One region of the Pseudarthrobacter oxydans genome, then DNA from elsewhere that is predicted to be linked to it. Evidence: riboswitches for the same ligand, from Rfam matches in the RefSeq annotation. Region 1 holds a riboswitch; each other region holds the start of a gene.
The links. A riboswitch is a leader RNA that binds a small molecule or an ion and turns the genes downstream of it on or off. The one in region 1 is predicted to bind thiamine pyrophosphate.
Positions count from the first base shown of each region.

Region 2: another riboswitch for thiamine pyrophosphate. It lies ahead of thiO (glycine oxidase ThiO); the one in region 1 lies ahead of thiD (bifunctional hydroxymethylpyrimidine kinase/phosphomethylpyrimidine kinase).
Region 3: another riboswitch for thiamine pyrophosphate. It lies ahead of SMD14_RS18910 (ECF transporter S component); the one in region 1 lies ahead of thiD (bifunctional hydroxymethylpyrimidine kinase/phosphomethylpyrimidine kinase).

Region 1 covers NZ_CP139438.1:2,585,615-2,588,883, forward strand. The annotation lists gene thiD (bifunctional hydroxymethylpyrimidine kinase/phosphomethylpyrimidine kinase) at 1-1,348, opposite strand, end outside; TPP riboswitch at 1,338-1,435, opposite strand; gene SMD14_RS11635 (Rne/Rng family ribonuclease) at 1,565-3,269, opposite strand, start outside.
Region 2 covers NZ_CP139438.1:3,008,580-3,011,848, forward strand. The annotation lists gene thiO (glycine oxidase ThiO) at 1-1,306, opposite strand, end outside; TPP riboswitch at 1,301-1,418, opposite strand; gene thiE (thiamine phosphate synthase) at 1,447-2,202, shown strand; gene SMD14_RS13620 (RNB domain-containing ribonuclease) at 2,279-3,269, shown strand, end outside.
Region 3 covers NZ_CP139438.1:4,139,186-4,142,454, forward strand. The annotation lists gene SMD14_RS18905 (ATP-binding cassette domain-containing protein) at 1-1,384, opposite strand, end outside; gene SMD14_RS18910 (ECF transporter S component) at 1,384-2,007, opposite strand; TPP riboswitch at 2,072-2,212, opposite strand; gene SMD14_RS18915 (heme-degrading domain-containing protein) at 2,299-2,841, shown strand; gene SMD14_RS18920 (DUF4383 domain-containing protein) at 2,969-3,269, shown strand, end outside.

The DNA.
Region 1 (3,269 bases):
GCTCCCCGGCAGCCACGAACTGTGCGTGGAGCGTTTTGCCCACCTCCGCGTACAGCCAGAAGCAGGGCAGGACGGCTGCCGCCAGCACGGCATAACTGCCCGACGCCGATGCCGCCACCAGGTGGTCCACGTAGGACTTGGTTACGGGTCCCAGCTGCGGCTCAACGGTCCGGGTACTGAGCCAGGAGCGGTGCAGTTCAGACTCGACCTCCAGGCATTGCGCGGCGGAACGTGCCCAGAAGAGTTGCTCTGCCTCGGTGGGGGCCAGGGCACTTGTCCGCGCGAGCACCCGTGAATAACCGTTGAGGTAGATGGCGTCCTGGGCCAGGTAGTAGCCAAACTGTTTCTCGGCCAGGTCGCCGGAGGCCAGGTCCCGGATAAACGCCAGGGAATAGATGGCTTCCAGGTGCTCCTCCGCTTCAGCCCACAGCCGCGCCGCGAAGCTGCCTTCAGCAGGCTCCGGCTGAAGGTGGTGGAAGTGGTGGACTGGTCCGTTGCCCGTACCCACCTCCAGCGACTCCGAGGCCTCCAGCGCGCCGGACAGCCAGGGCTTGACCTCCCGGAGGGCTGCCTCCCAGTCCCCCAGCCGCACCTGGACTGTGGCCATGGCTGATGACAGTGAACAACCGGTGCCGTGGCTGTTCAGCGTTGCCACCCGCCTGCCCGGGACCACCACCACGTCCTGGCCAAGCGTGCCTGCAGTGTTGACAAGGGCGTCGGGGCATTCGTCCCCGGCCAGGTGTCCGCCCTTCACAAGCACCGTCGCCCCGGTGGCGGAAGAGAGCTCGCGGCCCTGTTCCAGGGCGCCTTCCCAGCTCTCCTGCACGTTCCCGCCCACCAGCATGGCAAGTTCAGCCAGGTTGGGCGTGATGAGGTGCGCCAGCGGCAGCAGCTCGCGAAGTGCGGCTTCGGCGGATTCCTGCAGGAGCCGGTCACCGCTGGTGGCCACCATGACAGGGTCCAAAACCACGACGCCGGGACGGACTTTTTCGAGCCACGCCCGGACAGCTTCGATCACCGCGACATCACCCAGCATCCCGATTTTCACGGCGTCGATGCTGATGTCCTCACTGAGCGCGTCAAGTTGCCGGGTGAGGAAGTCAGCAGGCGGAACGTGGACCCCGCGTACGCCGCGGGTGTTCTGTGCGGTGAGGGCAGTGATGGCGGCCATTCCGTAGCCGCCGTGGGCCGCGATGCTTTTCAGGTCCGCCTGGACGCCGGCTCCGCCGGACGGATCCGAGCCCGCGATCGAGAGGACCCGGGGCACGTCCGGCCGCTGGCCGGACTGTGCTGCAGGGGCAGGGGCGCCCTGAGGGGTGGCAGAGGGCAATTCGAGAGTTGAAGACAAGAGACATCCCTTCGCCGGTGCTAGCCGGACAGGTTCAACGGGTGTGGATCTCAGCCGGCTCTGTGCGCGGCACCCCGTGTCGGTTCACCAGCCTAGCTTTTTTGCGGTACGCAGGGCGAAGGTGACGCAGTGCGACTGGTGCGGCCTTAAATGCCGGATGCCCGGCCGTCCACACGTGGTGGGCGGCCGGGCATCCAGCGTGTCGCGTGCCGTGGCCTAGAGTTCCGAAGCGGGAACCCCGACACCCAGGATGATGGGCTCCGCGGCAGGCTTGGCGTTGCCTGGCGCAGGGGCACCTGCCTGGTCAGCTTCCGGCGCCTTTGCAGAGTGTGAATGCCCTGCCGCCGCGGCGGGGACATTCTCGTGCTGCTCGACGGAGGTCTCGTTGGCCGCACCCTGGGCACGGCTGGCGCTGCGGTTGCGGCGCGCCCGGCGCGGGCGGGACTGTTCCAGGGTGTGGTCGGAATAGTCCTTTTCGCGCAGCGCATGGGCAGCCTGCAGCGGCTCAGGCCGGACCTGCGGAGACTCCGCCTGCGGTGCCTGGACGTGCTGCGGTGCCCGGACCTGCTCCGGTTCCCGCTGCTCCTTTTCCGGTGCCCGCCGTTCGGGCTGCCCGGCTGTGGCTTCCGCGGCAGGGGCAGGCTCACCGAGGTGGGCGAAGGCTTCGGCGAGCCGGTCCAGCGTCAGGGCCGGCTTCGGCTGCTGCTCCTCCGCGTGCTCCACGAACGGCAGGGCAACTTTCTCCCCGCCAAAGGTGAGGACGGCGGCAGGCCGGGAGGCGTCGCCGTCGTGCTTCTCAGGTTCCGCCGGCTGGACCTGCGGAGCCTGCCGGGCCGCGGCTACCTCATCGTCGTGCAGGTGGGCGGCGTGTGCTGCCGCAGCAATATTGGCAAGGGCAAGCCTGGTGGCTTCGGCCTTTGCGTGCCGCTCGGCGTCCGTGGGGTCGGGGTGGACCGTGTGCACGTGGAGGGCGGCTGCAGGAGCAGCGTCCACCTGCTGGCCGCCGCGGCCGCGGCGGCGCTTCCGGTCTGGACGGACGCCGGGCTGGCTGCTGTCCCCGCGCTGGGCCTCAGCGCGGTGGCTTTCATTCCGGACGTCCGGGCGGGCGTCCGAGCGCTGAACGTGGTGTTCGGCCGCCACGATATTGGCCCGGCGGTGCTCCACGGGGTCATCGTGGGTCACCACGCCGCGGCCGGCGCAGGCCTCGCACTGCTCGCCAAACACTTCAAGCAGCCCGGTGCCCATCCGCTTGCGGGTCATCTGCACCAGGCCAAGGGACGTGACTTCGGCAACCTGGTGCTTGGTGCGGTCGCGTCCCAGGCACTCCACCATCCGACGGAGGACGAGGTCGCGGTTCGATTCCAGGACCATGTCGATGAAGTCGATGACGATAATGCCGCCGATATCGCGCAGGCGGAGCTGGCGTACCACTTCCTCCGCAGCTTCCAGGTTGTTCTTGGTGACCGTCTCTTCAAGGTTGCCGCCGCTGCCGGTGAATTTGCCGGTGTTGACATCCACAACAGTCATGGCCTCGGTGCGGTCGATCACCAGCGAGCCGCCGGAGGGCAGGAAGACCTTCCGTTCCAGTGCCTTGTGGATCTGTTCGTCGATCCGCCATGCGCTGAAGATGTCCTGGTCCTTGGTCCACTTCTCGAGGCGCCCCACCAGATCGGGAGCGACGTAGGTGACGTAGGCCTCGATGGTGTCCCAGGCTTCCTCGCCGGAGACGATCAGCTTGGAGAAGTCCTCGTTGAAGACGTCGCGGACCACCTTGATGGTCAGGTCCGGTTCGCCGTACAGCAGTTCCGGAGCAAGGATCTTGGTGGACTTCGACTGGCTTTCGATGCCTTCCCACTGGGCCCGCAGCCGGTTGATGTCGTGGGTCAGCTCTTCCTCGGAGGCGCCTTCCGCAGCGGTCCGG
Region 2 (3,269 bases), 420 kb from region 1:
TGGGTAGGGTGGCCGCTGCAGCAGGCCGAACGGCGACGCCGGAAAAGCGGCCGGGATTAAAGGGGGCCCAGCGGGGGTCCTCCCTGCCTTCGAGCAGGTCCCGGCATATCGCGGCCGCTGCCGGGGTGAGGAGGACGCCGTGGCGGAAGAAGCCGGTGGCAATGATGAGCCCTGCCACGCGGCTTTGCCCTGAAGGGCCGTCCTCCAGGGGGACCCGCCCGAGCAGCGGGGCGTTGTCAGGTGTGCCGGGACGGGCCCGGGCCGTGCATTCCAGCAGCTCAAGTTCCGCCACCGCAGGCACCAGGACCTGGGCGTCGCGCAGCAACTGGTAGACGCCCCCTGCCGACACTGCCCCCGCGCTGGTTCCGCTGTCCTTCCCCAGTGCGTCCTCACGCTGCGTTGCCCCGATCACCACGGTGCCGTCCTGCCGGGGGACGATGTACACAGGGATCCCGCGGACCAGTCCGCGGACGGTGGAGGTCAGCAGCGGCTGGAGGTGGGCGGGGACGGCGAGGCGAAGGATGTCACCGTGGACCGGCCGCAACGGCAGGTGCAGGTTTTCCGGCAGCCCGGTCAGGGCCGCAGCGTGCAATCCGTTGGCCGCTACGGTCTCCCTGGCCGCCACCGTTCCTCCGCCCTCCAGCGTGACACCGGCGACGGCTCCGTCCCGCCAGAGCAGGCCCGCTGCCCGGTCCGGCACGGCGTAGCCCTCGGCGGCTCCGGCCACGAAGCTTCCGCCGCTGCCGGTTCCGCCGGCGTGCCGGGCCAGGGCACGGCGGAAGCAGGCGACCAGCAGCCTGGGGTCCACCTGGTGGTCCGCCGGTGTATTCAGCGCCGAGGCAATGGCCGGGCTCAACAGCGGCTCCCGGCGCCGGGCTTCACGGATGGTGAGGGGCTCAACCGTCAGTCCATTGGCCTGCTGCACCTCGCGCAGGTCCAGCAGCGCCTGCCGGTCCGCAGCGTCGGCACCCACGGCGAGGGTCGGCGTCGTAAGATACCCGGGATCCGAACCGGCAGCCGCGGCAAGGCCAGCGGCGAAACCCGGCCAGCGCCCGGAGGCCTCCAGCATGAGCTCCAGGAGGTCCTCCTCCTGGTAATGCAGTTCGCTCACCGGGGCAAGCATCCCCGCCGCGGCCCAGCTGGCACCGGAGCCGGGGGCGTCATCGATTACCACCGCTGAATATCCGGACCGCCTCGCCTCCCAGGCGATGCCGTGGCCGATGACTCCCCCGCCGATGACCGCAACGTCGGCCTCCAGTGCGGAGCCGGGCGCGGGCCGGTACGGGGCGTCGAGCGCATTGGGCATAAGTGTCTCCTTCCCTACGCCGGTATTAGCCGGATCAGGTCAAGCGGTCGGCTCTGACGCCCTCTCAGCCCGGCGCTTTATGACAGCTGCCGCGGCTCCCGCAGTACGAGGCCCAGTGTAGAGGAACTAGGCTGGCACCCATGAATGTGTCCCACCCTCCTGCCGCTGCATCCCCCGTCCCGGCTACCGACGCCTTTCTCAACGCCGAAGGCAGTTCCGGCGTGCAGGCCGCACGCCTTTACCTCTGTACGGACGCGCGCCGGGAGCGGGGCGATTTCGGGCAGTTCGTCGATGCCGCCTTCGCGGGCGGGGTGGACATCATCCAGCTGCGGGACAAGTCCATCGAAGCCGCCGAGGAGCTGGAGCTCCTGGCCGTACTCAAGGAATCGGCGGTGCGGCACGGCCGGCTGTGGGCGGTGAATGACAGGGCGGACATCGCCGTGCTGTCCGGAGCCCCGGTGTTCCATATCGGCCAAAAGGACCTGCCCCTCAAGGCGGCCCGGACGCTGTTGAACGGCAACGCGGCCATCGGCCTGTCCAGCCACAGCCCGGAGCAGGTGGACGCCGCCCTGGCTGCCGCCGCCGGCCCCTCGGCGCTGGACTACTTCTGCGTGGGGCCGCTCTGGGCAACACCCACCAAGCCCGGACGGGCCGCCGTCGGGCTTGACCTGGTGAGGTACGCCGCCACGGCTGTTGCCGGGGCGGACGGGCAGGAGGACACGCCCGACGGCGGTGTCCCCTGGTTCGCGATTGGCGGCATCGACCACTCCAACGTCGAAGAGGTGGTGGAAGCCGGCGCACGCCGGATCGTGGTGGTCCGGGCCATTACCGAGGCTGACGATCCGGCCGCGGCCGCCGCTTCGCTCCTCAGCGCCCTGGACGCCGCCCGCCCATAATCCCGCGCCGGAACTGCCGTGCCTCTCCGGGCCGCTTCCGTGCACTATTGACGAAATTCGGGCTACGCTGATTTTCGTGTCACACCATCGGCTGGCCCCCAATGTCCACGAGCACACCAACGCACTCGAAGCGGCGCTGGGCGCGCTCCGGAGTGAGCTTGAGCTGCCGGGTGCCTACCCTGATGATGCCGTGAAGGACGCCGAGGCCGCCGTGTCCGCATTGCAACTGCCGTCCCATGACCTGACTTTCGTTGAATTCATTACCATCGATCCGGCATCGTCCACCGACCTGGACCAGGCGCTGTTCATCGAGCGGGACGGCAACGGCTACCACGTTCTCTATGCCATCGCCGACGTGCCGGCGTTTGTTACTCCCGGCGGCCCGCTGGACGCTGAGACGCGGCGTCGGGGACAGACTTTTTACACGCCGGACGGCCGCATACCGCTGCATCCCGAAGTCATCAGCGAGGGGGCGGGAAGCCTCCTGCCGGGACAGGACTGTTCCGCGTTCGTGTGGGACTTCCGTCTTGACGTTGACGCGGAGGTCACGGCCGTGGCCGTGCGGCGTGCCCGGATGCGCAGCCGCACCAAGCTCAGCTACAAAGGCGCCCAGGCGGAACTGGACGCCGGCAGCCCTTCCCCTGTGCTGCGCCTCCTTAAAGAGGTGGGGCTCAAGCGCGTGGAGCTGGAGCGCGCCCGGGAGGGTGCCAGCCTGAACATGCCGGACCAGGAGATTGTCCAGCTTCCCGACGGCGGCTACCGGATTGCCGCCGCCCCGCAGCTGCCCGTGGAGGACTGGAACGCACAGATATCGCTGATGACCGGCATGGCAGCCGCACAGCTCATGCTGGCCGGGAAAGTGGGCATCCTGCGCACCATGCCGGCCCCGGACGAGCGTTCCCTGAACCATTTCCGGCTGCAGACAGAGGCCCTCGGAAAGCCCTGGGACGGCGAAGTCAGTTACGGCGAATACCTCCGCAGCCTGGACCCCACCCATCCCCGCCAGCTCGCAATCCTCCACTCCGCAGGGATGCTCTTCCGTGGGGCCGCCTATACGGCCTTTGACG
Region 3 (3,269 bases), 1.6 Mb from region 1:
CCAGGACCAGCACCTGGGGATGCGCGGCCAGGACCGTTGCCACGGACAGCCGCCGCTTCTCCCCGCCCGAAAGCGTGTAGGGGTTGGCATCCACAAGATGGGTAAGCCGCAGGCGCTCCAGCAGTTCGTCCACGCGCTCCTCACCATGGCCAAGGTGCCGGGGGCCAAACAGCAGTTCGTCCAGCACCTTCCCTGTGACGAACTGGTGTTCGGGTTCCTGGAACACGGTGCCGATCCGCTCGATGAGCTGATCGGCCTTCCACTTGTACGGGTCTATTCCGGCGCCGCGGCTCAGGTCCAGCGTGGCCGAAACCTTGCCGGCCACGGGCTCCAGGAGCCCGGCAAGCGTCAGGGCAAACGTGGACTTCCCGGCCCCGTTCGGCCCCGTGACGGCCAAGGCGTGCCCGGCCCGGACCTGCGCGGAAATACCTGCCTGCACGGGTACCGGCGGAACCTTCCGGAAGCCGCTGCGCCGCGCCCGTTCACGGGACACCGCCAGTTCCTCGGCAGCGAGCAGGAGGCCACCCGTCCCGCTGGCTGGATCCGCCGCACGCAGCCGGGTGTCCGGAACATAGCCGGGCACCCACACCCCGGCAGCAATCAGCATGCTCCGGGCCTCCCTGAGCACCTGGTCCGGCGGACCGTCCAGCAGCACGGCGTCCTTCGCGTCGGTGCCGGGCTGCAGCACCACGATCCGGTCCACCAGGTCCTTCCACACGGACACCCTGTGCTCCACCACCACCAGGGTGGCGCCGGTCTTGTCCAGGCACCGCGCCACGGCGTCGCGGACCTCCAGCACGCCGGCCGGGTCCAGGTTGGCCGTCGGCTCGTCCAGCAGGATCAGGCCGGGACGCATGGCAAGGATGCCTGCGAGCGCCAGCCGCTGTTTCTGCCCGCCGGAGAGTACCGACGTCGGATGGTCCAGCGGGAGGTGGGAAAGTCCGACGTCGTCCAGCGCCTCGTGCACGCGGCTCCAGATGGCGTGGCGGGGCACGGCGAGGTTCTCGGCGCCGAAGGCGGCGTCGTCACCCACGCGCGACAGGACCACTTGCGTCTCGGGATCCTGCTGCATAAGGCCGGCGCGCCCGCGCTGCTCGCGGGGGGAGGCTCCGTCAACCAGCAGCGAACCCGACTCGTCGGAATCGCCGGCCGCGCCGCCGTCGTCGTTCGCATCCCCCAGGACCCCCGCCAAAGCATGGAGGAGGGTGGACTTGCCGGCGCCGGAAGGCCCCAAAAGCAGCACCCGCTCTCCCGGACGGATGTCCAGGTCGAGGGCATGGACCGCCGGCCTGGCGCGCCCGGCATGCCGCCAGCCCCAGCCGCGGGCCGTGACGGCGGCGGGACGCACTGCGGTGGGCGCGCCCTGGCGGGAAGGTGCGGACATCAGGAGAAAACAGGCTCCGTAGCTGCCTTCCGCGACGCGAACGAGCTCAGGACCCCGGTCCTGGCCAGCCCCCGGGTGGCGATCCAGGACAGGGCGCCGGCGATGATCGCGCCGGAGATGGCGGTGAAGACGATGTACACCAGCTTGTCCCCGCCGGAGTAGGCGATGTTCCAGCCCCACGGAGCGAAGGAGTCGTTGAGGCCGCAGAAGAGACCGGCGGCGGCACCGGCCAGCAGTGCCACGGGCAGGTTGAACTTCCGGTACACGAAGATGGCGAAGATGATCTCGGCGCCGAGGCCCTGGACGAAGCCGGAGAACAGCACGGAAGCCCCATACTGGGACCCCATGAGCAGCTCACCGGTGGCGGCTACCGTCTCACAGAACAGCGCGGCGCCGGGCTTGCGAATGATGAGCATGCCCAGCACGGCCGGGATCATCCAGCCGCCGGCGATCAGGCCGGTCAGTGGCGGGTAGGTGGCGTTCATGGGGCCGGACACTGCGGCCGCGCCCTGGGACCAGGCCCAGAAAATGACGCCGCCGGCGATGGCAATGAGGGCCGCCACCACGATGTCCACGACGCGCCAGGACTTGCTGCTGGTCTTCTTGACTGCTGTTGTTGCCATGTGATCCTCCTGAGGAACAGGAGGGGAAAGTGGACGCGGCTGCCGGCACTGCTGCCGCTGCGCGCACTTCGAGAACTCGACTCCCTTGCGCCGGTACTAACCGGATCAGGTTCGAGGGTCTGCGGCTGCCCGCACTCTCAGCGCCCACCTGCGGATCCTGGCATTGCCAGTGATGGCCGACGGCGGCGCTCCCCTGTCGTTGAATGTTGCTTTTGCTTGAAATGATTCGTTGCAGAAATACCCTGTTGGGCGTTGTCCAGTTTACACCGCGGCGGGGGTAGATTGTGGGCCATGGCTGCCAATTCCCCGCATGTAACCGACTTCGACCCGGATTCCGATGCCATCCAGCCGGAGGGATCGCTGGCGGCACTGATCGCCCGGATTGAAGGCGAAGTCCGGGAACTGCAGTTTCCAGGCTTCTCCCTCGACGACTCCCTGAACCTGGGACTGCTCCTCGTGGAGCTGGGCAAGGAGCGCGGGCTGCCCATCGCGATTGACATCACGAAGGGCGGGCAGGTTCTGTTCCATGCGGCGCTGCCCGGTGCGACGCCGGATAACGATCACTGGATCCGGGCGAAGCAGCGCACGGCGGCACGGTATGAGGTCCCCTCACTGCTGGTGGGATTGCGCGGCCGGCTGCGCGGCGGCCGGATCGAGGACCAGGGATGGTTCGACCAGGGCCGGTACGCGGCGCACGGCGGCTCCTTCCCGCTGTACGTCACCGGAGTGGGCGCCGTGGCTACCGTTACGGTTTCAGGGCTTCCCCAAGTGCAGGATCACGACCTGGTGGTCGAGGCCCTGCGCGAAATGCTCCACTCCGCGGGGGCGGACTGATGCCAAGGCTGGCGGACTGACCCACACTGCACGCACGTCCACCGGCAGCAGAAATACAAAGGCTGCTTAGCATTTATTAGTAATCATGCTTACTATGTTGTCTCCCGGGTTTTGAGGAGAACAGGACATGGCAGCAAGCACCCGCCTGGCGGGCCCACGAACACGCCTGCAAAAGGCCTCCCTCGGAACGGGAATAGTCTTCGTCCTTTTCGGCATCCTGGGTTTCATCCCGGGCGTTACCTCCAACTATGGCTCGTTGGGCTTTGCCGGACCTGGTTCAGGGGCGCTGCTATTGAGCGTCTTCCAAGTGTCCATTCTCCTTAACGCGGTCCACCTGCTCTTCGGGATTGCAGGGGTCCTGATGGCGCGGACGCATCCCCAGGCCAGGAACTTCCTCATCTACGGGGGCGTAACCTACCTGCTCCTGT